One region of the Bacteroides graminisolvens genome, then DNA from elsewhere that is predicted to be linked to it. Evidence: riboswitches for the same ligand, from Rfam matches in the RefSeq annotation. Region 1 holds a riboswitch; each other region holds the start of a gene.
What was found. Region 1 has a riboswitch for cobalamin ahead of ACKPCE_RS09830 (uroporphyrinogen decarboxylase/cobalamine-independent methonine synthase family protein). Riboswitches for the same ligand answer to the same signal wherever they lie in the genome.
Positions count from the first base shown of each region.

Region 2: linked by a shared signal. The riboswitch ahead of ACKPCE_RS13465 (ribonucleoside-diphosphate reductase subunit alpha) and the one ahead of ACKPCE_RS09830 (uroporphyrinogen decarboxylase/cobalamine-independent methonine synthase family protein) in region 1 are both predicted to bind cobalamin.
Region 3: linked by a shared signal. The riboswitch ahead of ACKPCE_RS08750 (TonB-dependent receptor plug domain-containing protein) and the one ahead of ACKPCE_RS09830 (uroporphyrinogen decarboxylase/cobalamine-independent methonine synthase family protein) in region 1 are both predicted to bind cobalamin.

Region 1 is NZ_OY762556.1:2,383,464-2,394,413, reverse strand. It holds gene ACKPCE_RS09875 (ABC transporter permease) at 1-839, opposite strand, end outside; partial or broken gene ACKPCE_RS09870 (ABC transporter ATP-binding protein) at 843-1,574, opposite strand; gene ACKPCE_RS09865 (ABC transporter ATP-binding protein) at 1,579-2,496, opposite strand; gene ACKPCE_RS09860 (HlyD family secretion protein) at 2,493-3,395, opposite strand; gene ACKPCE_RS09855 (TolC family protein) at 3,400-4,665, opposite strand; gene ACKPCE_RS09850 (AraC family transcriptional regulator) at 4,867-5,760, shown strand; gene ACKPCE_RS09845 (response regulator transcription factor) at 6,034-6,642, opposite strand; gene ACKPCE_RS09840 (hemerythrin domain-containing protein) at 6,638-7,336, opposite strand; gene fldA (flavodoxin FldA) at 7,531-8,040, shown strand; gene ACKPCE_RS09830 (uroporphyrinogen decarboxylase/cobalamine-independent methonine synthase family protein) at 8,286-9,260, opposite strand; cobalamin riboswitch at 9,316-9,522, opposite strand; gene ACKPCE_RS09825 (cation diffusion facilitator family transporter) at 9,590-10,492, opposite strand; gene ACKPCE_RS09820 (threonine/serine exporter family protein) at 10,629-10,950, shown strand, end outside.
Region 2 is NZ_OY762556.1:3,181,207-3,192,156, forward strand. It holds gene ACKPCE_RS13440 (beta-d-glucuronidase/beta-L-arabinofuranosidase) at 1-2,049, opposite strand, end outside; gene ACKPCE_RS13445 (alpha-d-galacturonidase) at 2,142-4,838, opposite strand; gene ACKPCE_RS13450 (YjgN family protein) at 5,008-5,988, shown strand; gene ACKPCE_RS13455 (M48 family metallopeptidase) at 5,988-7,049, shown strand; gene ACKPCE_RS13460 (linear amide C-N hydrolase) at 7,125-8,249, opposite strand; cobalamin riboswitch at 8,403-8,617, shown strand; gene ACKPCE_RS13465 (ribonucleoside-diphosphate reductase subunit alpha) at 8,678-10,950, shown strand, end outside.
Region 3 is NZ_OY762556.1:2,115,587-2,126,536, reverse strand. It holds gene ACKPCE_RS08770 (SusC/RagA family TonB-linked outer membrane protein) at 1-784, opposite strand, end outside; gene ACKPCE_RS08765 (hypothetical protein) at 1,143-2,336, opposite strand; gene ACKPCE_RS08760 (two-component system response regulator PhoB) at 2,526-3,215, shown strand; gene ACKPCE_RS08755 (two-component system sensor histidine kinase PhoR) at 3,230-5,005, shown strand; cobalamin riboswitch at 5,042-5,239, shown strand; gene ACKPCE_RS08750 (TonB-dependent receptor plug domain-containing protein) at 5,272-7,305, shown strand; gene ACKPCE_RS08745 (YncE family protein) at 7,306-9,270, shown strand; gene ACKPCE_RS08740 (DUF4465 domain-containing protein) at 9,310-10,038, shown strand; gene ACKPCE_RS08735 (4'-phosphopantetheinyl transferase family protein) at 10,120-10,755, opposite strand; gene gldE (gliding motility-associated protein GldE) at 10,827-10,950, opposite strand, start outside.

The DNA of each region.
Region 1 (10,950 bases):
ATTTGGTTTTGCGTAACGGTAGATATAAGTAGTCCCAACGACAGGGAGACAAAGATAAACAGCAGCGAAACCAGAATGAGTACAAAGAAATTTCCGGCTATGGGAACGTGAAGCACAAAGACCGACAACAGTAAAATGGTGGCCAGATTGACAAATGAAAGCACAAAATAAGGTACTGCCTTAGCCAAGATAATATAGATAGGTTTCATAGGCGATACCAGCAGCACTTCCATAGTTCCTGTTTCTTTTTCTCTCACAATGGAGATGGAAGTCATCATGGCACAGATCAGCATCAGGATTAGTCCCATAACACCGGGGACAAAGTTGTAGGCACTTTTCATTTGCGGATTGTACAACAAACGAACATCGGGCACAATCGTAGAACCGGTCGCACCTTCGGGCAACAGTTCTTGTTGCACAGCCGCTATAATGCCCGTGGCATAATTGGTGCGGCTCACGGCCATGTTCGGATCGGTTGCATCGGCTACCAACTGCACCTTGGCATCACCGGTGTATAGATTACCGGCAAACTGCTCACTGAAGACCAGCGCCAAATCAATATCCCCTTTCCGGAAAGCCTCATCCATCTGCTGCTGGTTGTGCACACGCAGGCTGATCGTAAAATATTCACTGGCATCTACGCGATCAATAATACGACGGGTGAGAAAGTCGGACGACGGGTCAAGCACGGCTACCCGTACATTCTTAACTTCCGTACTGATGGCAAAACCGAAAAGAATGATTTCAATGACAGGCATGCCGAGCAAAATCATCATGGTTCTTTTATCACGGAAAATGTGATAAAATTCTTTTCTTATAAATACAAAAAACTGCTTCATCGTTTAATCTGCTTTACGTATGGCCTTGCGCGCCAGTTGTTGAAAGACTCCATCCATATGGTCAGCACCGAACTGTTTCTTCAGGTTATAAGGCGTGTCGAGCGCATCAATACGCCCGTCAACCATAATGGAAACCCGGTTGCAATACTCCGCCTCATCCATGTAATGGGTCGTGACAAAAATCGTAATTCCTCTGTCGGCCGCCTGATAAATGAGTTCCCAGAACTGCCTGCGGGTAGCGGGATCTACCCCACCGGTAGGCTCGTCCAGAAAAACAATTTTCGGTTCATGAAAGATGGATACCGAAAAAGCCAGCTTCTGTTTCCAGCCCAGTGGCAAGCGTCTGACCAATGTGTTACGCTCTTCCGAAAACTCCAGCCGTTCCAACAAAAGCTCTGTCTTATGGGCTATTTCTTTGTCCTTCATGCCATAGATACCGGCAAAAAGGCGAATATTCTCCCATACTTTGAGGTCTTCATACAGAGAAAACTTCTGGCTCATGTAACCGATGTTCTTCTTCACCTGCTCGGATTGCAGGGCTACATCAAACCCGGCAACCATACCTTTCCCCGAGGTAGGCTTACTGAGTCCGCACAACATACGCATGGCCGTTGTCTTCCCCGCTCCATTGGCACCAAGAAAACCAAAGATCTCCCCTTTTCTGACTTCAAAAGAGAGGTGATCAACTGCCGTAAATGCACCGAAACGCTTGGTAAGCTGCTCTGTTTGAATTACAATATCATTCATATTCTTGAGATGCTAATTTCATGTAACAATCTTCTATATTGGGTCTGACGGATTCCAACAACAATCCTTTATGTCCCTTTTCCTCCAGTTCACAACGAAGTTGCACCGCGCTGTACCCTTCTTTCAAGGTAATGTGATGCATATCTCCGAATCCAAAGCTGGAAAGTACCTGTTCATTGGCACGCAAATCTTGAAGCAACGCATACATATTCTGCGCACGAATGGCCCAGAGATCTGTCCCGAAAGAATCCATGATATGTTCCGGAGTGTCAATATTCAGGAACTCTCCCTGACGAATCAGTGCGATGCGATCACACAAAGTAGCCTCATCCATGTAAGGCGTGGAAACCAATATGGAAATACCTTGTTGCTTGAGGCGTTTGAGCATTTCCCAAAACTCCTTGCGCGACACCGGATCGACGCCCGTAGTGGGTTCATCCAAAAAAAGCACGCTGGGCTTGTGAATCAGGGCACAACACAAAGCCAATTTCTGCTTCATGCCTCCGGAAAGGGCTCCGGCCTTTCGGGTTTTAAACGGCTCAATCTGCTTGTAGATATCCTCAATGAGATGATAGTTTTCCTGAATGGTTGTTTGAAAAACCGTTGCAAAAAAGGTAAGGTTTTCCTCGACCGACAGATCTTGATACAAAGAAAACTTGCCGGGCATATACCCTACCCGCTTACGAATCTCCTTGAAATCTTTGACCGTATCGAGTCCGTCGACCTTCGCCGTGCCGCCAGCGGGCAAAAGCAAGGTGGTCAGTATGCGAAACAGCGTGCTCTTGCCGGCTCCGTCGGGACCGATGATGCCAAAGAGCTCTCCCCTGTTGACCTCAAAGGAGATGTCTTGCAAAGCCATGACCTTACCGTAACTTTTGGAAATATGTTCTACTTCTACCGCTTTCATCATTTTTGTAAGTTCATGCCACCATACATTCCAATCTTAAGACCTCCGTCATTCTGAACCAATACCTTGATGGCGTAAACCAGATTGGCTCTTTCGTCTTTTGTTTGAATGGTCTTGGGGGTAAATTCCGAACGGGAAGAAATCCAGGTAACCACGCCTGCATATTCTTTGCGTATCTCGTCGCCGTAATCGGCAAAGACCGTGACTTTATCTCCCAACTTCACTTCGGCCAGCTGAGCAGATGTGATGTAAGCGCGCAAATACATTTGTTCCACATCGGCTATCTTGAACAAGGGTTTTCCAACAGATGCCAATTCGCCGGCCTCGGCATAACGTGCCAAAACCGTTCCGTTTATAGGTGATGAGATGTGGCATTTAGCCAGCTGATCGGCAACCTGTGCCACTTGTATTGCCACGGAAGTTCCTTGGTCGGTCAGACTTTGCACGTTGTTTTGCAGAGAGGATGTCTGCGCTGTCAACTGTTTCTGTAGCACGGCTATCTCGGAATGAATATCATCCAGCTGTTTCTGGTTGGCCGCACCAGCTTTTAATAAGTTTTCGATCCTTCTCTTTTCACGCTCCGCGGTGGCTATTTGCTGTTTGGTAGCGGCTACTTGTTTATTGAGGTCGGGGCGCTGACTTTGTACCGATTTCATGCTAGCCTCCAACTGTAGTTTCTTCAGTGCCAGCTGCACTGTATCTATAATGCCCACTTCCGCACCGGCTGTAAGCTGACTGCCTTCTTCTACATCAAGGAACAGCAAACGTCCCGCAGCCTCAGCCGAAACGGTAACCTCTGTCGCCTCAAAAGTTCCGGTTGCATCATAATTATCCGAACCGCTACCACATGCCACACATAAAGCAAGGGAAGACATCATCCCTAAAAATTTCATTGCTCTCATATACTTAATTATTCGTTGTGTATTTCAATTGATAAATATTCATAAGTAACTGCACCTCATGCAAAGCCTTGACCTGTCTGGCTTTGTTTTCCGAATTAATTTCGCGCAGCAGATCAGTCACCGCCAACGTACCGTTTGACACCTTGGCTTCGGCCGCTTTCCGGATGTTGGTTCGCAGAGCAATGATTTCATCGTCCTTGTCGAGCAACGCCCGTACCGAATTAATGGCACTGTTTTGCTGCGTGGCCTGCAGGCGTGTGTTAAACAGAAAGACATCCCGATTGGAATCCAGCTGAGCACGGTTGACTTGAATTTGTTTTTTATCATTCTTCAGGGTGTACAAACCACCGAAATTCCATGAAAGTTTAACACCCGCAATGTAATAGGTTTCAAACTTATCTTTGAGCATGTTAAGTCCCGGATTGCCATAAGCACCCTGCACAAACAATCCCAGACGAGGCATATTACGGGCCTGAAGCATTTGTTCATTCACATCCAGCCGACCGTTTTGTGCTTCAAACCAGGATAACTCCGGACGACGGAAGTCGGTCGGGTCAGTCAGCGGGGCAACAGTCTCCACCGGCTTAGCAAACAACGCAGTTTCAGTAATCTCTTCGCCCGTAAAAACAGACAGCATTTTCACATAAGCCTCCCGTGAACTTTTTAATTCCGTCCGCTTTTGAAGGGCATTGAGCTGTTCAACCTTTACCTCATCTAAATCAGCCGAGTTAGCTACTCCGTTGGCTACATAAGCCGATATTTGTTTGTGAGTTCTTTCCAGATCATCTAAAAGAAGCGTGTTTTGCGTAAGCTGCTCATCGAGCATCAAGATGCCGAAATACAGATCGTTCACCCGTTCGATCAACGCATACATGTCGACGTTTAATTTTTCACGATCCACATCGGAGTTGGCCTTGGCCAGTTCTTTTTGCGAATGAATGTTGCCTCCATCCCATATATGCTGATTCAGTTCAACCATAGCCTGATACTGATCCTTGGGAGCAACACGGTTCAAAGCGAAATCACCTATTTTCAGATCGATTGTCGTAGCGTCACTTTGGTAAGTTGCTTTGGCCGACAAGCTAAACTGGGGCAAATAGCCCTTGGCGGCGTTACTCACACTAAACTCTTTTGTTTTTTCAATAAGCTCGTACTGCTTTACCAACGGATAATTTGCCTGTGCCTTTTGCCGGCAACTTTCCAAGGTAATCTGTGCCTGAGAGGGTGCGGCAAAACAGCCAATGAGAATCCAGAAAACAAATTGTTTCATAGTTCTTGGGGTTTGAATTTGATATACTTATTTTTGATTGAATTTTCGATACCGCAAAGATAGAGTGTGTAAAAGAGGTACAGACAATCTGTTTGTTGGTCATTATGTTCCAATAGTTCGTTTTATGCTCTTTAAGAAGCAATTTTATGTTCTCTTTATTATCTTTGTGAGATAAATAAACCTTTTGAGGAGGAAAGTATTATGGTAGCAAACGAACCTTTAGAAATATCATTGAAGAATGTGCTGGATTATTTTATTGTTCAAAACAACGAATATCGGTTTGTAACAAAGGACTTTGGCATAGTCAGTAGCTTCATGAGGATGACTAGTGAACTTTTTTTCATCCACCAGCCCTACAAGCTGAAGGAAGGCAGAATCGTTTATGCCGTGAGCGGACAAGTTACACTGTCCATCAATCTGATTCAATATACGGCTAAGAAAGGAGATTTATTGCTATTAGCTCCAAACTCCATTATTGAGATGCACGAATTCACTACCGATTTTGAGATGCGAATGATGGCCATTCAAAATGATTTCATTCAGTTCCTGAACAAAGATGAGGTGCTGGAATATTACATTGGAAGACGAGAGAATCTGTTTTTGCCGCTTTCCGAGAAAGACTATGAAATGACCGAACGGTATTTCTTTCTGATCTGGGATACGGTTCACGAAGAAGTATTCCGGAAAGAGGTAGTACAAAGTTTGGTATCGGCTCTTCTATTCAACATTAGCTATATACGAAAAAGAAGCAAAGCGGATACAGAGACGAGGCATACCAGACAGGAGGAAACGTTCCACCGCTTCATCACTTTGGTGCATGAATATTGCACGCAGGAACGCAATGTAGCTTTCTACGCCGACAAGCTGTGTCTATCACCCCGATACTTGAATACATTGGTAAAAAACACCAGCCGGCAAACGGTGATGGAGTGGCTGAATCAGGCGGTCGTTATTGAATCGAAAGTATTGCTGAAACACAGCGATTTGCTCGTTTACCAGATAGCCGACAAGCTAAACTTCCCCAATCCTTCCTTTTTCTGTAAGTTCTTCAAGAAGATGACCGGAATGACTCCTATGGAATACCAGAAAAGCTAGGCAACCAAAGTGTATAAAATAAAAAAAACGAGAATTCATTAACTGAATTTCCCGTATCCCTTTAAGAAAAGCCAAATGGCTTTTCTTTTTTCTACCTTGTTACCTTAAAAACTCTAAAACCTAATTGTTATCCTAAATCTTTTACCTGAAAACTATTCTCAAACTAATACCTGATACTTATTTGAGCGAAAATTAATTTCTTAATTGCACTGCAAAGATATATAGATTATCGGAATTACAAAAGCATAAAGTGTAATATTGACACTTTTTAAATTATATGCCTTTTACCTCCCCTATTTCCACTAACTTATTAACAATTGCATAAATGGTAAGACCGGCTGCACTGTGTATCTGCAACTTCTTACTTATGTTTCTGCGGTGAGTAATTACTGTATGAATTGACAAATAGAGTTGCTCTGCAATCTCTTTATTGGTCATTCCTTTCACTACACACACTACTATTTCTTTCTCTCGTTGGCTCAATGCTTCTTGGCTATCGCTATCGTCATCGGATTCAATGTTCTGCAGGCGACTTATTTTATTGGATATTACCTCTAAGTCATCATAAACGGATATGGAATCATCATATTTACTCAATACAGAAGCATCGATAAAGGTACTTACTAATGCTATGACACTGATTCCCTTGCCAATGGGGCTTTCCTTAAAACGGAGCACATCAAAGTAATTGCCGAAATTGGGACTCACAATCAAAATATCAATGGGTTGAGAGCGCAAGCAATCATTCAAAGCTTCTATAGAACCTAGTTCTACCGACTGCACCTTGAGACTAGGCAAACGTTTCAACGCAACCGACAAACCGCTACGGATAATAACAGATGATTCGGCGATAGCTATTCGGATCACCTCATTATTTTTAATCATGTCTCACCCTCCTCTCCAGTTTCAAAATGGCCGGAACAAAAATAAGATCTTCTACCTTGCAGTGCGAGTCCAACGCCTCTTCACAGGCGAATATATCAAACAGAGCTGCATTGAGCAGGTTATTGTTTGCGTTAGAAGGGCAATATTTGATAATGATATTCTTCAATTCGGTCAGTTTCTCACTGATTTGGTCGTGGTGTTTTGAAAATGTACTGATCTGATAATTTTTTGGCGCCTGATTATGGAGCAAATCATCAACATACTTGAAGACAGTCTTTTCTTCGTATTCCATGTGTTTCCTCACCTCGCTAACGTACGAGTCAAAGAAATTAAGCATGAGCACAACTACTTCCTTTTCGGAGTAGTCAATGGAGTCAAGCAATTTGCGACGAATACTCGGCAAAGAGAAATCAAGAAAATAAATATGTGATTGACGAAGATAATCAACCAAAGCGGGAATGGATATATCATCAGAATCATCATTCATTCGCGAATATCCCTCTTCAACAAAGTTCACCACCGTGAGAAAAGTACGGTAGTCAACCCCATTCATCTGGCATACCTCTTTAACGGTTTTATCACCAAAGCCAAGCGAGAGTCCGAAACGGCTCATTACTTGTAACAAGGAATAGTTATCACAGATGAGATCACTCATCTTATCGGCCGGTTTGTATTTCTGAATTTTGTCCATAAAATACCTATTATATATTAGTTGGTGCAAATTAACACATAATTTTGTGCGCGCACAATCACTAAAATTAGGTATTTTTCTCAAAATAACAATATGTAGGTACTCATAAGTTGTATTTCCACTATAAATAGGGATTGAATAGTGATTATTTTGGCCATATATTTGCACATAACAAAATCAATTAAAAAGTAGTTATGAGTAAAATAGGTATATTTTATGGTTCCACTACAGGAACTACAGAAGATGTGGCACGTAAAATCGCAGCAAAATTGGGCGTTGAAAAGTCTGATTTACACGATGCAGCCAAGATTTCGGAAGAGTTAGTTAACAAATATGATGTGTTGGTTTTAGGATCGGCCACATGGGGTGACGGTGAACTGCAAGACGACTGGTACGATGGTGTTAAAGTACTGAAAGCGGCCGGTATTTCTCACAAGTTCGTTGCGTTATTTGGTTGTGGTGATTCTGATTCATACAGTGACACATTCTGCAACGGCATGGGTAATCTATACGAAGAACTAAAAGAAACCGGTTGTACATTCTGCGGAAGAACTGAAACAGACGGTTATACGTTTGATTCTTCAATTTCTGTAGTCGACGGCAAATTCGTAGGTCTGGCTCTTGATGAAGTTAATCAGGACGATTTGACCGATCAGCGTATTGACAACTGGATTGAAAAGTTGAAAACAGAATGCCTTAACTAAACATTCATAATAGATATAACCGTTATACATTTCGTCAAAGTTATAGTTGTTTTTCTTATTTAACTTGTATTTTTTTCAAAGAGTGCCCTTAAACAAGGCACTCTTTTTTGATTGTATGAAAGAGTAAACAGACTTTTTTCGGGCTGCCCGAGAAAGATTAAAGCCCGATCGAATCACTTCGCCCGGGCTTCCTAAATAAACTTGGCAGAGTTTATTTCTTAGAAAATATACTAGTTATAAAGAAATCATTCGGTCTGGCCCCACAGCTTTTTAGCAGCTATCATGGCCATGTCAATGGTAGTCCATTGTTTCTTAAGCGCGGTTTCATACCCCTCATTGGGCAATACCTGCGCATTAGGCACACATAAACTTAACCTGTTTAGTGCAATATAAGGTGTTACTTCGTCTATCTTTTCATAGATCTCATCCAGCTCATCGGGCATCGGATAATGTGACGGAATAAATCCGAATGTAGCTTTCTGTTCTTTGATGAACCACAGCAGACTTGTACGCCCGCAACATTCATCATCATAATCCAAGAAAAAAGCCTTCACTCCTCTTATCGCCGATAACATATCGACAGAAGCATGAAATGAAACATACAAATCAGCCGGAATTGCTTCCAAAACCAAATTATTCAAGGCAATACCCTCTTCACAGACACTCCTCGAAGAATCATCAAACTGTATGTACCGACATCCCGAATCATACAATTTCTGAATCAATTTACAGTAGCTTGCACTTATATCTGAGACTAACAATTCTCTGTCTTCATAAAAAACGTCCAACTGCTCAGCATCTGTTTTCAACACTTCAGACAACAAAAGTGAAGGTGCCGGCAAAACCTGTTTGGCAATTACATCTCCCCCGGTGACGCCCGTCAGAAACATGAAATCATCGATAACAGGATGGTGATGAAAATCAATTCTTCCGTTCAGACAAATACCGGTCTTCTTAGCGTTTACGGGTTGTACACCTTCAAAACTCCACATAAAGTCAAGCGGCCACATGGCATTACGAAAACGCCCGTCTGTAACTACTTGTAATCCCGCCGACTTAAGTCGTTCTACCAGATTGCGGATTTCAGCATCTTCCATAGCACGTAATGTAACCAAAGAAATCTGCTCATTCCGATATTGCTCGCGAGCTTCTTTCAACGCCTGAGGCAAAAGAAACGCACCTGCAATGTCAATCTTGAACGGAGGCCTGATGTTTTCCATACGTAAAATATTAAATTGATTTTATCTTGTACTATACTCTTAACCCACGAAGAATATAGACTTCAAACAGATGGCAGGTCTTCTGACTTAGCTTCCGTTTTGATAAACCTTCCCGGCTAAGGCCAGTGGTTAAAGGGGTATTAATTATCAAAACGTTGAAAATAAAGCTTCACAGCAGCGGGACTGTCCGGGATTTACACCCGATTCCCTTTTAATTACCGCTACCGAAAAGTAGCGATAAACCATTCATGAATGCAAATATATGGAAAAGAATGAATAAGCAAAGCAATCTGTTGTTAATTAACACAAATAGCTGGTAGAATGTATTTTTAACATTTGTGCTCCGAACAAGAGTTTTCTACATCTTCAAACTCCAATGTCACGTGCCTGATTCCGGAGTTCAACAAGATGGTTTTCACCTCTTTCTTCACCACTTCGAGTACGCTAAAGTTTTCAATAACAATGTGTGCAGTCAGCGCCGTTTCCGTTGTACTTATGGCCCAGATGTGCAAGTGGTGGCATTCTACAACATCAGCGACTTCCATAATTTGCTCTCTGATTTTCTCTCCGTCAGTTCCTACCGGAACTCCGTCGAGCGACAGCCTAATGCTATCATGCAACAAAGACCAGGTAGAATAAATAATAATACAGGCAATGACAACACCAATGAGGGGATCTATGATGGACCAGCCGGTGTATGAAATAAGTATCCCCGAGAAAACAACTCCTACGGAAACCAACGCATCGGCAGCCATGTGCATGTAAGCTCCCTTCACATTCAAATCTTTATCCTTGTCTTTCATAAACAACCAGGCAGTTATTCCGTTGATAAACACACCCACACCGGCCGTCCAAGCAATAGCCACACCCTCTACAGGTTGCGGATTAACAAGTTTGCCCAAGCTTTCGCCCAGAATAATACCAACGGCAATCAACAAAATAATAGCATTCAACAAGGAAACAAGCACCGTACTCTTTTTATATCCGTACGTGTATCTTCCATTCGGTGCGATTTGCGCCAGACGAAAAGCAAGCATAGCCAGAATCAAACTAGCTACATCACTCAGATTATGTCCCGCATCAGATATAAGTCCCAGCGAATTATAATAGATTCCAATGCTAAACTCAGCAATGACAAAAGCAATGTTAAGTCCGATACCAATCAAAAACAACTTATTTAAAGACGTGATCACGGTAGTATGATCATGATGGTGGTGATGTTCGTGTTCCATCAGACAAATTATTAGTTATTCAATGCTACAAAGATAACTTTATCTTAAAACATATCAAATACCTAGAAGTATGTATATCAACTTCGTTTTTTTTGTAACTTTGCGGCCTGAACTGATATTTCACATTTATTTTTGTATGGACATTCACCACGAACTGAAAGAACTATCCAAGTTTTTGTCCGATTACTCCACCTCCTTAATGGCTGTAGGTGTGCAAACTTCGCGTGTTGTGAGAAATACCACCCGAATTGCCGAGTCTTTTGGATTCGACCTGGACATGACTATTTTTCAAAAAACCATCATTATGACTTTGAGAGATGCCGACAACTCTCATTCGTATAGTACAGTAAGCAGGATCAAGCCTATGGCTCTGAACTTTGCCGTCAACTCTAAGCTAAGCACGCTTAGCTGGGAAGCCTACGACAACAGGCTGGGACTTGATGAGCTCAAGCAGCGAT
Region 2 (10,950 bases), 800 kb from region 1:
TACCCCATTCAGGAACACCGGTTTGTTGTTCAGATAGAAACGGCCGTCACCGTCGTTACGTTTCACCGGCCAGCTGATGGTACGAATACCAAAAGGCGTAGTCACCTCATCCGTAGTAGCTGTGCCCCGTTTAATCAGGGAAGCCAGACTATATAAATACGGATTCTCCACGCTCCACAGAGCAGGATTCTCTACCTGAGCCGATTGCTTAATCACCTTGGTTTCACCCGGAGCCAACACCACATCCTGTGCCAAGCGGAACGTCTGAAGACCATCGGCATTGCTGAGCTTGTTCACCACCTGGATGCTCTGCGACTGGTTGGTGTAGTTGCGCACTTCCGTTTCCACGAACACCGTCTGCGCCTTGTCGTCATTCCAGATGTGCACACCAAACGGTTCAATGCGTACCTCGTCGGTTACCTCGAGCACTACCGGACGGAAAATACCCAACGGCTGAGAGCCTTCGCTAAAGCCCCATTCCGACGAACAGCCACCGCACACCCAAGGCATGTCGGCAATCATATCGGGATGCTCTGCACGCACCACCAACTGATTCTCAGCACCCGGCTTCAAGGCATCGGTCACATCGAGCGTAAGCGTTGTGCGCCCCACCGGATGGCGACCATAATCCTTGCCGTTGAGCGTAATGGCAGCATACGTGCCCACCCCTTCGAAACGAAGGAAATAACGCTTGCCCGCTTTGGGTTGCGGAGCCGTAAATGTTTTCGTATAAAGAGCCGTACCGTGCAAGTTACCGTGAGTAAGCTGACGATAGCCGTAGTAATCATCCCAGTTGTGAGGTACGTTCACCGTTTTCCACGACAGAGCAGCCGTATTCACTTCCTGCTGAGCAGCCACATTTGCACCCTTTGCCTCAGGCAACAAAGCCGTTTGCCAGCCCGCATTCAAATCCACCAGTTCACGACGCCCTTTGACTTCCGGTTGTGGAAAACGCACCTCAGAGCGCCCCAGCGGTTTGCTCGTAGCCACCGCAATGCCACGCTGATCATCCTTGTTCACCGCACAATAAAAATGATACACCACCCCTTCGTGGTAAATCACATAACTCTTGTGCGCAAACAAATTATCATAGTTTTTAGAAGGAATGATCAGATCCTCCCCCTGCCAGTCGGTCCAGTGCACCAAGTCGTAACTGCACGCAAACGTATTGAACGCCTTGTACTTGCGTGAAGGTTCAAAGGCCGAGAAGTAAAACATCACGTACACATCACCCATCTTCTGAATGTGCGCATCGCCCGTGATGGTACCCTGCGATTCGTGTGCAAATACCGGATTGCCCTCGTAACGTTTCCACTTCTTCATGTCTTTAGAAAGCGCAATGCCCACCCTTTCCCCTTTCAGGTTCGTTTCAGGATGACGGCCACCGGCGTTGTAGAACATCACAAACGGATAACCCAGCGTTTTCTGCTTGTCCCAGTAAATGGTACTCTTGTATTGCGTTAGGTTCTCAAACCATTGCGCATCCTTGTCCTCCACAGAAAGCAGCGGTTTATCGGCAGCAGTCCACTCCACCGCCTTGCCCAGGTTCTTCTCTTTCGTCCACGACAAACCGATGTAAAGCGGTCCCGTTTCGTAGCCCGCATTGGCACCCCCGATGTACGTCATCCAGTAGTTACCCTTGTAAGGCTGCAACGCATAGCTTCCGCCCCACTCCGTATCGGGCAACGCCGGAAAGCCACCCCGCTGGTTGGCATCCCACATACCGTCACGAAAAGACAGCAGTTTCCCTTTGATATCCCAGTTCAGCAGATTATCACTCTCGGCCAGCCAAGTCTCGTATCCACGTCCGTCCTTACCGGTACGACCGTTGTAGATCACAAACGTCATGTACCATTTGTTGCCGTGGCGGAATACCGTGGGACAGTCCATCTTGTAATTGTTCGTCTGCGGTGCCAGTACCAGTCCGTACTTAAACGGCGTGCGCACCTGTTCGTAAATCTCCTGCATCTTTTTCTGCGGCACCTCCCGTTGAGCATGGAGCGCCAAGGCAAAGAAAGAGCAGAAAAGCAACCAACCAAATTTCTTCATAAACCTACTATTTATTGTAACGAAGGTGCACCTGCTTTACTAACCAGGCACACCCTCTATTCCTCTCTATTTAGTTATAAAAACATCATATCCTAATAGAACAACCAGTCCATTGTTTCCTCCGCACCGGCCAGCGCAGCATTGCGCGGCGTTATATCGGCACTGGTGAAACCGAACACCATCAAGTACCCTTTGGGCAGCAACAACTTGTGTTTGCCGGCAGGGAAATGATACGCATGCACATCGGCCAGAGGCATACCGTCAATGCGGATGGCATTGGTTAGCTTCGCTTCGGCCTGACCGTATTCGTTAGCAGCCGCATCCGTTTCCAACTTCGGCGCTTTGGCATACTTCTTCTGGTCATCACGGAAGTAACCCACCAACAGCTTCACCGGCTCTTTCGCCTCGAACTCGATGGTTGTACCTACCTCACGCTGCTTGTCGCCGTTGAACGTGAAAGCCTGCAAGCCCACCAACTCAGGAGCCAAGTCCTCTACAGCACCGGGAACGTTGCTAAACAGACGAACACCCTTGTCGAGTTTCACCAACGAAGCAGTACCGGCCAACTTCACATTGGCAGCAGGCAGTGCCTGAATGGTTTTTACTGTAGCTACCCCCTTGCCGTTGGCCCTGTCTTTCAACATTGCCAAATTGGCTTTAAAGTTAGTCAATTCCTTTTCATAATGTACCAACAACTCTTCCCAAGTTTTGTTTTTGCCATCGTCGCCACCAATGGGGATGCGACGTTGAGCCGTTTGCATGCTGTTGGCATAATAATAAGCATCCTTGGTCAGACTCACCAGCTTGCGGTAATGCTCCAAGCTCTGTTCCATCAACGGCACGGCAGCATCGAGGTTGGCCATGTCCTTACCCCACTGATAATCGAGTACCAGTTTGGCAGCCTTCACCTTGAGGTTGAAAGCATAGGCAAACTCACGGTAGCAATGCATGTCGTTGCGCAGGCGGTCGAACTCATCCTTGTTCTTACCGATGCTTGCTGCAGCACGATCAATAGCCGCAATGGCCTTGTCGCCATGCTCAATAACCTGTGCCACTATATCCAGCGGAAGTTCACCCACGTGTGGTTGCTTCTTCCATTCCTTCTCAACAAATTCAATAAGCTTCTCACCTTCGGGACCGCAGCTCTCGTAGAAGCCCGGATAGATGGTGTATTTATACGGATTCACCAGCTGACTCATGAACATACCCAGCAACAGTGTCTGGCGGTTACCCTCGGTGATACCGAAACGGCGAAGCAACTTCGGTGCAATTTCACCCGACTGCTCGTAAGCCTCCAATATGTTAGCTGCTGTATTGCTATCAGCACCGTAATACTCACCCAGTTCCTTCTTCCAGTAATCAACCTCATCGACACGGTCACGGCGGCAGTTCCACGCGTAGCGACCCCACACCTTATACCAAATCCAGTCACGATCCAGCTGATACTGACGCTTACCGTCTTTCAGCTTATCGGCCGTGTAAGGCCAGTCCCAGTAAGAAGCCTGCGGATAGAGGTGAAGTGCGTTGGCACCGTGCACATCGTGCATGGCCTGCACAGCCTTCTGCGTAAAGTCGGGCGATCCCCAACGGAACGGCTCCAGATTGGCTAAGATGTGCACGTTACTGATGTGAATACTACCCAGCGAGCTGAGATCCTTGTGAATTTGAGACCAAGGTCCGCGAGGCTCGTATGTAGTGAGCGACTCACCGTTGTACTTGTGCATGGTGTACAAGTTCTTATACAGAGGCAATGCCGCATCCATCACCCGTTTGCAGTCGGTGTCATGTGCACGCAACAATACAGGAGGTTCATCGGTACGGCCCAATGCTTTGAGTCCGTCTTTCACACCCGGAATAATGGTTTTGGTAAACCACTCCACATCATCTTCATACGTATCCATGGCTTCGCCCAGACACACCAACAAGCCCACGTTGGGGTACTTCTCGATGAATGCCGCAACCGACTTACGGGTGTAGTCACTGATGAGCGGCGTGATGGGACGGTTACGATCCTGCGTTTTCAGTCCGTAATGATCGGCAAACGGTTTCGACAGGATAATATTGTAGAACATCTGAATCACAAAGATACCGCGCTTGTCGGCCTCCTTGGTCAGGAACGAGAAGATCTCTTCGTTCTTTTTGAAGGTAGCCTCATCGACCTCCAGTGCAAACGGATATTCCTTGAGCTTCACCAGCGAAGCAAACGGGTGACCGTTCCACAAGTATAGCGTATTCATGCGGTTTTCCACCAACATGTCGAGGTACTTAATCCACTGCTCTTTGTCATAAAACCAAGGGAAGTTCTCGGGCGTATACGGATACTCGTACACACCGTGTCCCGGCAGGTAAGTCGTTTTCTGCAAGCCCACACATGCACCGCGCAACACCATTTCGGGAGCATCGGTTACCTGTTTGGGGAAATCGAGATTTTTGTTGCCGTTTACATGGTCAATCAGCTCGCGGCAGGCATAAATAACCCCGTTGCCATCAAAGCCGGTCAGCTCGGTGAGTTCGCCGGTTGTTTTTATACTGAAACCTTCTTTCTTCAGGTTTGCCTCATCATTCTTTTGATGAATAAAAATAGTTTTTCCCTTTACCTTTCCGGCAGATGCGGCTGTGTGCATCCGGACGTTGTATCCGGCTTCTTCGAGCGTAGTTTTGAGCTGTTCCGCGCCAAACTGCGCACGCACCGATGCATCGGGAGGAGTGATAATGTTTACAGTTGTTTTGCCGCATGCACAAAGTAAAAACACGCATGCGCCCAACAAGAGCCTTCTTAGGTTCGCCATTTCGTTATTGTTTAGATAATTAATGTTTCAGCTAAGAAGACGCAAAGAATGGTGCGTTGTACTCAATGTTTGCGGTGCAAACGGCAACATTTTACAAAAAAAACAAACGATTCCTGGTTCGTAATTAAATATTTTTGCCATATTTGCAAAAACTATTAAAATCATTTTTATGGAAGAAAACACTACTATTGCAGAGAACACACAACCATCTGTTACTAACTACTCACTAAATTTTCATGGAAAAGGAGGAGAATATTTCAGTATCGTCATTGTCAACTGGCTCCTCACAGTTATCACACTCGGCCTGTATTACCCTTGGGCCAAAGCACGGCAACTACAATACCTGTATGGTGCCACCGAACTGGAAGGCGATCGCTTCACGTTTCACGGCACCGGTAAGGAAATGTTCAAAGGATTCATCAAAGCTATTTTGATTTTTGCCATCATTTACGGCGGATTCTTTGCCCTGGCAGCAGCCGAGATGCCCATCTGGGCAGTTGTGTACCTCTATGCGGGACTCATCGCACTGATACCGCTGGCCATACACGGTTCTTACCGCTACCGCATGTCGCGCACCTCATGGAGGGGCATCCGCTTCGGTTATCGCGGGCAGAAAACAGAATTGATTCTCAACATGGCGAAATGGTTATTCCTTACCCTCATCACATTTGGTATTTACGGTGCCTGGATGGAGATGAACATGCGCAAATACGTATTGGAAAATGTACGCATGGGTAATGCCCGCTTTTTATACAAAGGCGAAGGCCTTGATTATTTGTTGCTCAATATTATAGGATACTTTCTTTCTATTATCACACTGGGCATTTACATTCCCTGGTGGTTGAATAAACTTTTCGCCTACTATGTGGACAACTTGGTGCTGTACAAAGACGATAAAGAGGTACGCATGAAATCTACCGCAACGGGTGGTGGTTTCTGGGGACTTTTCATCGTTAACCTGTTCATTCTCATCTTTACGCTCGGGCTGGGTTATGCCTTTGTGGTAACCCGCACCATGAATTACCTCGTTCAACACATTGAATTGGAGGGTGAGATTGACTTATCAGAGCTTCAGCAAACGGAAGATGCTTACACCGATGCAACGGGTGAGGATCTTTCGGATATGCTCGACATTGACTTTGTATTCTGATGATTGAAACCACAGCAACATACTTCGACGGCATCTCTTCCGTTGCGCATCCGGTAACCGTGATGCTCAACGAAGCAGATGCCTCGTTGCAGTTTACCACCCACACGGGTAAGAAAGAATGGCGCATAGCACTGGTTACCTACCACACCGTGGGCAACATGACCGAGCTGCACTGCCAGAATTCCATCATGGAGATTTTACAGCTACGTGACACCGCTTTTGTGAAGGAGCTGAAGCGTTTACGCCGGCGCTACGGACACAGTGACATCTACCACCGCCTTATCGATCTGGGTTGGAAGATACACTGCCTCATTGCAGTGGGAATCATTGCCCTGATTATCGTGTGCAATATTTTTGTACTGCCGTGGATGGCCGAGAAAACCGTGAACATGCTACCCGAAAGCTATGACAACCGCCTGGGCGACATGTACATCATGAAGTACATCAGTCCGGAAGAGGTTGACAGCGTAAAGACCGTACAGCTACAGCAGTTTGCCGCACTGATGAATTTCGGCAACAGCCGTCCGCTGCGCTTTACCTTGGTCAACTCCAGTGTGGTGAATGCCTACGCACTGCCCAACGGTGAAATTGTGGTGTACTCCGGATTGCTTGATGCCATGGACAGCTACGAGGAACTGGCCGGTGTATTGGCACACGAAGCCATGCACGTAAACCACCGCCACTCCATGAAGATGCTGGCGCGCGACTTGTCGGGCTACCTCTTCCTCTCCGCCGTGCTGAGTGATGTGAACGGCATCATGGGCGTCATCAGCCAGAACGTGCACACACTAAGCAGCCTCACCTACTCACGCGAGTTTGAAACCGAGGCCGACCGTGGTGCTGTGGAACTGCTCATTGCCAACCACATTGACCCCAACGGCATGACCAAGCTCTTGCTGCATTTGCAGAAGGAATCGTCGGGTTTCATGCCCCAGATACTGAGCACACACCCGCTCTCCGCTCACCGCATAACCAAGGTAGAGGAACTGAAAAAGGAACTATCCTATCAACCCAAAGAACAACCCTGGATGAAGACGATTTTTGAGACCATTAAAAAATAAAGGATACTACCACACAAGCATTCGCCTGGTAAGTGGCTTACACCACTCCGAAAATCAATTCGGAAGACAGAGAACTTACTGTGGAGTATTGAAATACGTTGAACGTACATAACGGTCTATATTCTGCTGAAGCGTTACAAAAGCTTCTCCGTTGGCAAACTCAGCATTCTCATAGCCAATAGGGAAACCTTTTGTAACATATTCCTTGTTTACCGAAAGAGTGAGCGGTGCAAACTGACTCAGTACCTCGCCAGTGAGCGGTGCGTTTATATCCAGAAACAAAGGAGTCTTGGCAGAAAAATCAATGGCCTTCATATCAATTGTCTTAACATCCTTGCTTGCGTCGGTACGAAACTGAATGTTGGTGTGAAGGACATCATAAATCAACTGCCACTCGCCACGACCAATGTTATTGAGCGCATTCCACGCATAAATGATGGGATCACCGTCTGCCTTTGCATTGTAAAACTTCATGTAGTGAGCGGCCTTCGTGTATCTTTCCGACCATTCAAGCTTAGTCTTAGTCATGTCGAATTCCTGCTCGCCACCAAAAGCCTTGTAAGCATTGAGCGTATTCAGTTCTTGTTGATAAGGTTTGTTGCATAAAACAGGTACAGGCATTGTTTTCCTTGTTGAAATAACGTACTTGCCGTCTATCAGCTCAACGGCAGCCGTGTTTCCCTTTTTATCACTCAGAAAGAAATGACTACCCGGAAACCCAGGCCACCAGTCGATAACAGGCGCTTCATTCAGGTGCGCCACCACTTCACCTACCGTAGCAAAATTATCGAGTTGGTACTGAATCCAGTGTCCCCAAAATAAGTTAACTTTTTTTTCATCAGCGATAGAGTACGTTTTAGCCAGATAAAGTTCTACAATAAACAATCCTTTTTCATTAATTCCGTAACACGGCATATCTACACCTAAAAGATTGAAGCTCACAGATCCGTAGCGTGAAGTCCACTTGGCTTGTTGTTCAGGTACTGGTGTTTCGGAAACCAGTTGTTTCCAACTCATGCCCGTCTTTTGCACCCCTCTGCCATTAATAACCACCATGCCCGGCATCGATTTCCAGTTCTCATTAAAGCCAATCACACTGTAACCCTTGCCGTTCAACAAAAAGGCAGAACAAGCCAGCGAAGTAAAGGGTGCCACAAAAGAAGTAAAGATTAGCAGTGCTAGTAAAGTAAATTGTTTCATTGTTATTAAATTAAAAAGATTAACTATCATCAACCACTGATGAATGACAAATATATATCTATTTAACCATAGCATCACTACCCGTCAAACAGTTATTTAGAATCTTTAAAGATTAATATGCATTCAGTTGTATCGAGATAAATAAGAATACGCTTATCTTTATCGCGAATTGGTTCCGCATAAGCATTCCTGCTATTCGGATTAAAAGGGAATCGGGTGTAAATCCTGAACAGTCCCGCTGCTGTGAAACTCTGTAAACTTTCCGATACAAACCTATTGCCACTGTATCATACCCTAGAAACGGATGAACGGGAAGGCGTCGGAAACGAGGAGTAAGTCAGAAGACCTGCCATTCATTAAAGGCTGTTTCCACTCGTGGGTTAGGGAATCAGAACGAAAAGATACACTAATTTATCTCAACGTATTTCATGCAAATAGTTAAGAGAAATGGGACAACGGAATCCTATAACAGAGAAAAAATAGCCGTTGCCATACAAAAAAGCTTTGCCAGCACCGGCAAGGCCACAACACATGATGTTGTTTATAGTCTGGTGAAAGAAGTAGAACTCTTTTTAGAGAACAATGAAGACAGTCGCCATGTGGAGCGCATTCAAGATGAGGTGGAACGTTGCTTGATGGAGCAAGGTTACTATGCCGAAGCCAAAAGCTACATCCTGTACCGCTGGCAGCGCACCGAACGTCGCAAAGCCCTCCAACAGATTGTTGACACTACGGCAGATGATACGCTGGCCGACCTGCTCAAAGAAATTCAGGCCGACTTCACCGCCAAGGAGTACTGCCTCACCGTGCTGGCCGAGAAGTTCACCGGCTTTTGCAAACCCGACATGAGTGCCGATGAACGGCTCAACGCCCTCATCAAAGCAGCGGTGGAACTGACCACCCAAGAGGCTCCCGACTGGGAGTTTATAGCTGCCCGCCTGTTAAACTTCTGCTTAGCAAAGAAACTGCACATACAAGCCGAGCTAGCGGGCATTCACAGTTTCTACGACAAGCTGCGTTACCTCACTGATCAGGGCTTGTATGGCAGCTACATATTAGAGTCTTATAGCCCTGCCGAAATAGAGGAAGCGGCTGCCTTTATGCGCATCGAGCGCGACAAGCTGTTCAACTACTCCGGCTTGGATCTGTTGGTGAAACGTTACCTCATCCGCACACACCACCACGAACCGATGGAATCCGTGCAAGAAATGTATCTGGGCATCGCCCTTCATCTGGCCATGCCCGAAACCAACCAACGACTGCTGTGGGTGCAACGATTTTACGACATACTCAGCCGGCTGGAAGTAACCATGGCAACCCCTACCCTGGCCAATGCCCGCAAACCCTACCACCAACTATCGAGCTGTTTCATAGACACCGTGCCCGACAGTCTGGAGGGCATTTACCGCAGCATAGACAACTTTGCCATGGTGAGCAAGTTTGGCGGAGGCATGGGACTTTACTTCGGCAAGGTACGTGCAGCAGGCGGCAGCATACGCGGGTTTAAAGGCGTAGCAGGCGGTGTAATCCGCTGGATTAAGCTGGTGAATGACACGGCTGTTGCGGTTGACCAGCTGGGCATACGTCAGGGAGCCGTAGCCGTGTATCTGGATGTGTGGCACAAAGACCTGCCCGAGTTCCTGCAACTACGCACCAACAACGGTGACGACCGCATGAAGGCGCACGACATTTTCCCTGCTGTGTGCTACTCCGACTTGTTCTGGAAGATGGTACGCCAAGACATGAACCAGCCGTGGCACCTGTTTTGTCCCAACGAAATAATGAGTGTCAAAGGCTATTGCCTGGAAGACTCCTACGGTGAAGAGTGGGAACGCAAATACCACGACTGCGTAAACGATCCGCGCCTGAGCAAACGTACCATAGTCATCAAAGACCTTGTGAGACTGATCCTGCGATCGTCTATTGAAACGGGAGCACCCTTTGCCTTCAACCGCGACACGGTGAACAGGGCCAACCCCAACAACCACCAAGGCATTATTTACTGCTCCAACCTGTGCACGGAGATAGCACAAAACATGTCGGCCATTGAAAGCATTTCCACCGAAATACGTACCGAAGACGGCGACACCGTGGTGGTAAAAACAGTACGCCCGGGCGACTTTGTGGTTTGCAACCTCGCCAGCTTGTCGCTAGGGCACCTACCTCTGGAAGACGAACAACAAATGCAAGACAAAATAGCCACCGTGGTACGTGCACTCGACAACGTGATAGACCTCAACTTCTACCCCGTTCCCTTTGCTCAGATAACCAATCAGCGATTCCGCAGCATCGGACTGGGCGTAAGCGGCTACCACCATGCACTAGCCATTCGTGGCATCCGTTGGGAAAGTGAGGAACACCTGCACTTTGCCGATACCGTTTTCGAGCGCATCAACTACGCCGCCATAACAGCAAGCACACAACTCGCCAAAGAAAAAGGAAAGTACGCCCATTTTGAAGGAAGCGACTGGCAAACCGGTGCTTATTTCACCAAGCGCAACTACCACTCACCCCAGTGGAACGAGCTGGCAGGCAAAGTAGCCGCACAAGGCATGCGCAACGCATACCTGCTGGCCATTGCACCCACCAGCAGCACCAGCATCATTGCCGGAACCACTGCCGGGACAGACCCCGTTATGCAACGCTTCTTCCTCGAAGAGAAGAAAGATGCCATGCTGCCCCGGGTAGCCCCTGCCCTGTC
Region 3 (10,950 bases), 270 kb from region 1:
CGGCAGCTCTGGAGCCATACAAAGCAGCTGCAGCTGCTCCTTTTAGGACCGACATTGATTCAATATCTTCAGGGTTAATATCCATCACCCTGTTGCTAAATGTAGTTGCACTTTTAGTTACTCCATCAGTCAAAGAATTACCTGGATTAACCGTGGAGTTATCATAAATAATTCCATCAACAACAAACAATGGTTGATTATCCCTGGATTCACTAGCTGAGTTTCCACCGCGAATCGTAATAGAAGAGCCGGCTCCGGCCGCCCCACCCGATTGAGTGATATTTACTCCCGGTATCTTACCTGCTAATGAATTAACAACATTCGTTTGCTTATTTTTTAATAATTCTTCTGCACCTATATCAGAAACGGCATATCCAAGTGCTTTCTTTTCTTTTTTGATGCCCATAGCCGTAACAACCACTTCGCTCAATGCTTGCGCGTCTTCTGCCAAAGTAATATTGTAATTGGCAGCGTTACCCAAAGAAATTTCTTTTTTTGTATATCCCACGTAAGAGACTACCAAAACGGATCCTTGAGAAGCATTCAACGAGAAATTCCCGTCAACATCCGTAATAGTACCATTGCTGGTTCCTTTAACCAACACACTTGCACCAATAATTGGCTCTCCTTTAGAGTCGACTACCGTTCCCGTAATTTTTTTAGCCTGCTGTACACTGGTAAATTCAGATACTTCATTTCTATCCACAGCCTCTGCTGTTGAAAAGTAAATAGAAAATCCCCATGCTGTACATAGTGCTAATGTTAAGCAATAATTTCTTTTCATAAGCTTTATTTTTTGGGTTTGTTTGCAAACTTATGAATTAATTTAGAATTCAATTTATAAATCTGACTAAATAAAAACTAATAAATATTAAAATCATTGCTTTTATACAATTAAAACATTCTACTATGATAGTTTTTCAAATAAAAGGTAGTGAAAACAACAATATGAAAGCTGCAAAAAGAAAACAATAGAAGCATTTATTTCTAAAAAATGAATATCAAAAAAACAATTTTTAAAGCAAAATAAAACAATAAAATCAAATGAAAAGACAAAAAGGTAACAGACCATCAGACGATAGAGAAAAGTGAAAATCAACAGTAAATATATAATTTAATTTAAGATACAGCCAAAACCTTCATTATTTAGCTATGGGCTGAATCTTCCTGCGTACATCTTTTGATATTTCTAAAAACATATAATTTAGTTTCCCAGAGTGGATACCTTTCTTATTCTGAGCGTATTTTTTATTTGCGTATTCCTTCGATTTATCAAAGGTAATAAGTGACATTTGGTTCTGCGATTTGCCTACCATCGTTGAATCAAGCTGTTCATCAGGGAAGAAATCATCTAAATCAACATCTCCAATCATAGTTGTTTCTAGAAACTCTTTATTCTTATGGCTACTATCAGTATAATACCCCACAAACATATGACCCGGTGTTCGAACTAAGATAGGATCGATATTGATTGCTCGCAAAAGTGATGCTATTAAAACACTACCATCTACACAATTAATTTGCGACGACTCCAACGCATCATCAAACGTGCGCACTCTTTGAGAATACACAACGTTACTCGACAAACTAGTATTCGAAACAGAACTGTAACGGAATTTACGCTTTTGTAATACATTCCACAAAGCATAGACTTGTTTATCAACAGCCTCGGGACGTGCGCTTTGGTATCCTAAAAACCGATTGACTATACGAGTATTTAACGCTTCACGCAGCAGTTTATCAATCATTGGGTTGTCTTCGTTGACATAGGCAGCAAAAAAGATACCAGTATCGTGAAAATTAGTTCCGTTACTAACGTAACCCAGAAGACATTCATTAATGCTTCGAACAGAAAATGTACGCACCTTTTGGCCCAAACTTTTGCCGTCAACTTCAACATGAATGGCAATACTTACGGGGGTAGCCTGCTCCGCACCTTTTAATGCCTCATAATTCCATATAATATCTGGATAAACGGTATATTCGGTTCGTGATTTTTCTAGAACAAATTCTGAAACAGAGCGAGAGAAGAAAGGAGTTTCTGCAACATCAATACGAACACGAGTATATTGTGATCTGGATTTTAAACGAACAGAAATACATGATTTAGGATTTCCAACATAGACTGAATCAGAGGGTTGTACTACCTGAGCATCAGTCGTTGCCACCGAAAGAATTGCCGAAGGAAATATGTTTCCACCCAATTCATCAGTGATTTCAAAATCAGAACGAAAGGAGCTACATTGAAAAACAGATATACTAATTGCTACTACACATAATGCGATGGCAATAATAAGCAATTCTTTCTTTCCAAGATTAATATTTATTTTAAGCATATCTTCACACTGATTTAATTGATAAACAAAGATATGATATTATTTTGTATAATAGTTGATTCGTAACAGAATCGTAATAATTGTTTCATTTTACTGTAATAAAAGTGCCTCACCTTTGTAGCAGTAAAAAGAAAATATAACTTTGTACTATACAGAGTAATAGAGTTTTTAATTTAAAACATTAATAAAATGAACGATTATCGCATTTTAGTAGTTGACGACGAAGAAGACTTATGTGAAATTCTAAAGTTCAACCTTGAAAACGAAGGGTACTTGGTAGATACGGCCAATTCTGCCGAAGAAGCTTTAAAATTAGATATCGGCGCATACAGCCTTTTGTTGCTCGATGTGATGATGGGAGAAATTTCTGGTTTCAAAATGGCAAACATGATCAAGAAAAATAAAAAGACAGCCCATATTCCTATTATATTTATAACAGCAAAAGATACTGAAAACGACACCGTTACAGGTTTTAACTTAGGAGCCGATGATTATATCTCAAAACCGTTCTCGCTAAGAGAAGTGATTGCTCGTATTAAAGCTGTATTAAGAAGAACAGCAACAATTGAAACGGAACAGGTTCCTGAACGTATAATACATGAATCATTAGTACTCGACATAACCAAAAAGAAAGTAAGTATTGAAGATAAAGAGATTTCTCTGACTAAAAAAGAGTTTGAGATTTTGTTTCTGTTGCTTCAAAACAAAGGAAGAGTATTTTCCAGGGAAGATATTTTAGGCAAGATATGGAGTGATGAAGTATATGTTTTAGATCGTACAATAGATGTAAACATCACCAGATTGAGAAAGAAAATTGGCATATATGGCAAGAAAATTGTAACCCGACTGGGATACGGATATTGCTTCGAAGCTGAATAAAGAAACGTAGATTTATGAATAATAATAGTCATTTCCTCTCCTTTAATCGAAAATTATTTTTGTCGGTTATCTCTTTATTTCTCGTATTCGTAGTCTGTTTTTTGACTTATCAATATCAAAGAGAGAAAGAGTATAAAATAGAGTTGCTCCATTCCAAATTACAAGATTACAACAGCAGACTTTATGAGGAAATACATGAAGATAGTGCTCATTCGAAAGAACAATATCTTGATTATTATGTAAAAAAATACACATTAACCGATTTGAGGGTTACTGTAATCAAACCCAACGGTGATGTTGTATATGACAGTTACGAAAAAGATAAAAGCAAATTAAAAAATCACATTGAGCGCAAGGAAATACAAAGAGCATTAAAAAAGGGCAACGGATATGACGTTCGCAGAACATCCCAAACAACAGGAGTCTCATATTTCTATTCAGCTACAGCTTATCCCGATTTCATTGTCAGAACGGCATTACCCTATAATGTAAATCTCACAAATAGCCTTAAAACCGACCGCCACTATTTATGGTTTACCGGTTTTATAACGCTTGTTCTTATATTTATTTTTTATAAATTCACTCAAAAGTTAGGTGTTTCAATTAAGCAACTAAGGGAGTTTGCACAGCGCGCAGATAGAAACGAGCCAATAGAAATTGCTCTTGAATCTGCGACCTCACAAAATGAACTCGGTGAGATATCTCATCATATTATAGAAATATACAAAAGATTGCATGAAACCAAGGAAGCTCTTTATATCGAGAGAGAGAAACTAATTACTCACTTGCAAATTTCACACGAGGGACTTGGCATATTTACGAAAGAGAAAAAGGAGATATTAGTGAATAATCTCTTTAATCAATATGCCAATTTAATATCAGACTCCAACTTATTAAGTTCAGAGGATGTCTTTACTATCAGCGAGTTACAGGTTATAACTGACTTTATTGGCAAAATGCAAAACAGGCCTATACAAAAGGAAGAGAAAAGAATGTCTGTAACTATTAACAAAAATGGTCGTACATTCACCGTTGAGTGCATTATATTTCAAGACTTGAGCTTTGAAATTTCTATTAATGATATCACAATGGAAGAAGAGCAAGTTAGGCTGAAAAGACAACTAACCCAAAACATAGCACACGAACTGAAAACCCCTGTGAGCAGTATTCAAGGATATTTGGAAACAATTGTTAATAATGATAATATTCCAGCCGACAAAATGAAGGTATTTCTGGAACGATGCTATGCTCAAAGCAACAGACTAACAATTTTGCTACGCGATATTTCTGTTCTCACGCGAATGGATGAAGCGGCCAGTATGATTGAAATGGAAAAAGTCGATATCAGTGCCATCGTAAATAATATAATTAATGAAGTTTCATTGGAGCTTGAAGAGAGGAAAATTTCTGTTATCAACTCATTAAAAAAGAATATCCAAATTCGTGGAAATTATTCATTGATTTATTCCATATTCAGAAACCTGACCGACAATGCAATTGCTTATGCCGGCAGTAACATTCAGATATACATAAACTGTTTCCGCGAAGACGAGAACTATTATTATTTTAGCTTCTCTGATACTGGTGTAGGTGTATCTCCCGAGCATTTGAATCGTCTCTTTGAAAGATTCTACAGAGTTGACAAAGGCCGCTCCAGAAAGTTAGGTGGAACCGGACTGGGTTTGGCCATCGTTAAAAATGCAGTAATCATTCACGGAGGAAGTATTTCTGCCAAAAACAGTCAGCAAGGTGGCCTGGAGTTTGTGTTCACTCTTGCAAAAGAAAAATAAAATAGCTGCATCATTCTTACTAAATACTAAATTATTCATATCTTTGCAACGCATAGGTTCGCTAATCTTTTAACAGAGATGCGATTAAAAGGGAATCAGGTGAAAGTCCTGAACAGTCCCGCTGCTGTAAGTTTCACAAAATAGCTGTTAGCAATACCTTTAGCCACTGGGAAATCCGGGAAGGCGCAAACAGTTGAAACAAGTCAGAAGACCTGCCGTGCGTAATTAATCACTGCTCTCGAGGAAAGAGCAACGAGCTTATGAAAATAAATAGTCTTTTGATTCGTAAATTTCTTCACGGTATAATAGTGGCACTAGTGTCGCTGTATGCTCAATCAAGCTTTGCCCAACAGCATAAGCTTGACACAACACGTATATACGCAATTCCGGAGATAACTATTTCAGAACCCTACCAAATAAGAGAAACCAGAGCCGCCATTCCGATACAGGTTATAACAGCAAAAGAGTTACGTAGTTTAAATGTATTACAGGTATCAGATGCGGTTAAACATTTGGCCGGTGTTATAGTAAAAGACTATGGCGGCATTGGAGGTCTAAAAACGATTTCACTCCGCAGTTTAGGAGCGGAACACACTGTGGTTTCTTATGACGGGGTGGCCATAAGCGATTGCCAAACCGGACAAATTGATATTGGCCGATTTTCACTTGATAACATTGACAGGCTTACCGTTAGCAATGGGCAAACTGATAACATATTCCAGCCGGCCAGATTATTCGCATCGGCCGGACAGCTCAATATTCAAACGCTAACACCTTCGTTCAAAAAAGATAAATCGACTAATGCCTATGTGTCGTTAAAATCAGGTTCATGGGGCTTAATAAATCCTTCGTTAAGAATAGAACACAAAAGTAGTGACAAATGGCTATACTCTTTTAATAGCGAATGGATGTCGGCCGACGGGAAATATCCCTATACCATGCATTATGGCAATAACAACGACAGCATTTCACAAGAAAAACGAAAAAACACAAAAGTAGAAAATCTGCGAATAGAAAGTGAATTGTTTGGGAATTTATCCGACAAAGAGCAATTACGTCTAAAAGCTTATTATTTTCAATCTTCGCGTGATTTACCCGGAGCTACTACCTTGTACTACGATTATGCTTCCCAGCATTTATGGGATAAAAATGTCTTTATACAAAGCAAATACAAGAAGGAATTAAACAACAGATGGGCGTTACAAGCATCTGCTAAGTGGAATTGGTCTTATCAACATTATCTGGATCCTGACTACAAAGGTATTAATGGTAAAACGGAAAACACTTACTACCAACAAGAATACTATGCTTCAACCGGAGTACTTTTCAGGGGTTGGAATCATGTCTCGTTATCACTATCAACAGATGGAAGCATTAGTACTTTAAACGCCAATCTCACCAACTTTGCTAAACCGACACGTTACGCATGGCTTACGGCATTGGCAGGAAAATACGTTACTGAACGCGTAACACTCACAGCATCATTACTAGCTACAGTCATCGAGGAAAGGACTCAAACAGAAGATGCCAACAGAAAATACAGAAAAATAAATCCAGATATAAGTTTATCATTTAAAGTGTTAAAAGAGGAAGAACTTCGCATTAGAATGTTCTATAAAAACAGCTTTAGACAACCAAGTTTTAACGACTTGTATTATGGAGAAATAGGAAATAGAGACTTGTCTCCAGAGAAATCTGCTCAATACAACATGGGAGTAACATATAGCAAAAAAATCAATCATTTTGTTCCATATCTATCGGCTACTATAGACGGTTACTATAACAAAATAAATGATAAGATCATTGCAACTCCAACAAAGAATATATTTATATGGAGTATGGTAAATCTTGGTAAAGTGGAGATCAAAGGCGTTGATATAACAACCAAAGTGGTATTACAGCCATCTGAAAATATCCGCCTCAATATTTCATGTAATCATACATATCAAAGAGCATTGGATATAACAAACCCAACCAATCATACCTACAAGAATCAGATAGCATATACCCCTCGGGTATCAGGATCGGGGCAGTTTGGTATCGAAACTCCGTTGATGAATTTGTCGTATTCATTGTTGTGGGTAGGCAAAAGGTATACCCTTGGACAGAATTTACCAGAAAACAGACTTGAAAGTTATCAAGATCATAGTGTTTCGTTAAGTAAAGAAACAAAGATAGCAAACACATTGGCGTCTTTCAATTTGGAATTGCTGAATCTGGCCAATAAGAATTATGAGGTAGTCAAAAATTTCCCAATGCCGGGACGCTCTTTACGTGCCACTATTAAAATTGTTTATTAAATGAAAAGAATTTATTTATATATATTAATTATCATTGGAGCATTTTGCATGGGCAGCTGTGATGACATGACGGATGCTCCAGCTTATAGCGAAAATGAGGTTATTGTTCCGGAGGCCGGAACTGCTGAGATTTATGTTCTCAACGAGGGGCTATTTAACTTAAACAATAGCACCTTAATGCACTACTCATTCAGCAATGGCACACAAACGCCAGACTACTTTAAGAAAATAAATAAGAGAGGATTAGGTGATACGGCCAATGATATGGCTATATATGGTTCAAAACTCTATGTTGTTGTCAATGTTTCCAGCCAAATAGAGGTGATTGATTTAAAAACCGGCACTTCATTGAAACAGATTGGTATGTTGACAGAAAACGGTAGCTCAAGACAACCTCGTTACATCACTTTTTTTGAGAATAAAGCCTATGTCTGCTCATTTGACGGAACCGTTGCTCGCATTGATACCACAAGCCTTGCTATTGAAGCGTTAACGCAAGTTGGTCGAAATCCAGATGGACTATGTGTTCAGAACAATAAACTATATGTTTCAAACTCAGGTGGACTGGATAATCCAAATTATGACAACACTGTTTCCGTTATTGATATTGCTTCATTTAAAGAAATTAAAAAGATTATTATGGGAAGCAATCCGGGTAAAATTCTAGCAGACAAGTATGGAGATGTGTATGTAGTTACAAGGGGAAATTTGCAGCATGGAGATTACAAACTGGTAAGAATAGACAGTAGCCAAGATAAGGTGGTTGAATCATTCAATTTTGCTGTTTTAAACTTTGCAATCAATGATGATTATGCCTACATGTACAATTATGATTATTCGTCGGGCGAATCTTCGATTAAGGTATTTAATATTAAAACAGAATCGATAGAGCGAGAAAACTTCATAACCGATGGAACAAGTATCACAACACCTTACGCCATAAACATCAATCCATACAATGGAAACATTTACATTACCGACGCCTATGATTATAAGGTAACGGGTGATTTACTGTGCTTTAGTCCCCAAGGAAAGTTGCAGTTTAAACTAAAAAACATTGGGTTAAACCCAAACACTGTAGCATTTTCTGATGTCGCTTCACAAAGCGTTATTGATGAAAATAACGAAGATACATCTGAGGCTTTTGCTAGCAAGGTTTTGGAATATGTGCCTGCTCCTTCCCAATATATGAATACTTCGACTACGGCATATTTGCCCGGATATGGTAAAGATGACGTTTTAGCATACGCGAATAAATTAATAAAAGATAAGTCACTGTTGAGCTTAGGAAGCTTTGGCGGATATATCATTTTAGGCTTTAATCACGCCATTAAAAACGTACAGGGAGAATATGATTTCAAAATTTACGGCAATGCTTATTACGATATGTATGGTACTGCATCGGGTAAGCTTGGAGGTAGTTCGGAGCCCGGAATCGTATTAGTATCCACAGATATTAACGGGAACGGAGTAGCAGACGACAAATGGTATGAACTAGCCGGTAGTGAGTATCATTCGGATAAAGTAATCAGAAATTATCAAATAACTTATTACCGTCCTTCTCCGCTTGATGAAAACGTAAGATGGACCGACAATCAAGGAAATGAAGGGTTTATATATCGAAATATATACCACAAACAAGATTCATACTATCCGGCATGGATGGATAATACTATCACTTTTACAGGTAGCAGGCTACCGGACAATGCAGTAAACGAAGGGAACAGCGTAAGTCAGCATTGGGTGTCGTATTGTTTTGAGTGGGGATATGCAGACAATCATCCCAACAATACAGAACAGAGTCAATTCAAAATTGAGTGGGCTGTAGACGAATACGGAAATAGCGTGCAACTGGACAAGGTTAACTTCATCAAAGTATATTCAGCCATCAATCAAGATTGCGGCTGGATGGGTGAAGCCTCAACAGAAATACTCACCATAGAAAATTTACATTTTTCAAAATAAATATTCATTTAATTATAAACAACTAAAAAATAGAGTTTTATGAAAAAATTATCTTTACTATTATTATTATCTACATTTATATTCTGCGCTTGCAGCGATGATGACGAAGTAAATGTTGTTGCCGGTTTTGAATCCCAACTAAGTAAAACTGAAAGCGAATATAGCTCTACAACTGGAACCAAATATGATGATACATACTTCCATACTACCTTTAAAGATGAACAAGCATTATTAGAATTTGATCATTATTACGGTTCATGGGGCTTTGGAGGAGGTTTCATCTATACGAATAAAACAGACATTAGCACTCCGGGATATACTAATAACAGTGCAATAACAGGCATTGGTAAATATGGAAAAGTATACCTCACAAGTTTCGTGAATAGCTTCACACCTTCAAAAATTGTCAACCTAAACCCTGACTTATACAAATTCAAAGGCATGTGGGTCACCAACTCAACATATGCGTACTTATCTATTAAAGATGGAGATAGCATGGCCAAAAAATTTGTGGCTGGCGATTGGTTTAAACTAACAATAACCGGTTATACTTCTTCAAAAGCAGAGATTGGAAGTATTGATTTTTATTTAGCTGATTTCAGAGATGGAAAAAGTATAAATATAAACACATGGCAATGGGTAGACTTGTCAAGCCTAAACAACGCATCATACATAGAGTTCAGCATGGCTTCAACGGATAACAATTCATGGGGAATGCTAACACCCAGTTACTTTTGCATTGACGGTATAACGCTAACACAAAAATAGTATATATACATTCAAAAAGAAAGTCTCAGATAAGGATTTTAGCAGTTATAGCAAAGAATCTCAATCTGAGACTTTTTTCGATCAAAACTTATCAACACACCAAGTCAATACAAAGTCTGTCTGTACTAGATAATGAATGCTAAACAATCGATGATCAGCCGTATGATATTCCTGTGCTTCCAAAACTCCTTCTTCCGCTATCTGAAAAGGAAAGATTTTTAAATGCTTTTTAAAGTCAACCTCAACACGCGACATGCATTTAAACATGACCTCTTTTGCAGACCAAAGCAACAACAAGGACCAAGTGTCCACTCCTTTATACAAAGTGACCACTTCATCTGAACGAACAAATCGAGAAGATACTTTAGATACACGCTCGCTGTATTGTTCAATATCAATACCAACAGGATGCAAAGCACTCAAAATCAATGTAACATATCCACGAGTGTGAGATATGCTGATATGATAGGAGCCATCTTTTAAAAAAGGCTTTCCGCTTTGTTCATATACTATTTCTTTGTGTTCTCCAACCATAGTATACAGCAAAACCCGAACAGACAGCCATTCTAATTGGCGATGTAAAGATGAAAACTGAGACAATCGTTGTGCATAACATTCATTATCCGGCAAAAGGGTCAGTAATTCATCAATATTCTCTTCCATCTTCCATACAGAAAATCGGAAGTCATCTCCTCTATAATCCTTAAATAAACCCATCTTGTAAGAGGAATTATGCAATAAACAAAATCAAGAGTAAAAGCAGAAAGGCAAATATGCCCATAAACAAATTATGCTTTTGTTTCACGTTCAGATTCATTGATGGAAAATTTAACTTTTAAGATTCTACGGTTATCCATAGCTAAGACTTCAAAATCATATTTTTTATAAGACACCTTTTCGTGTAGCGCCGGG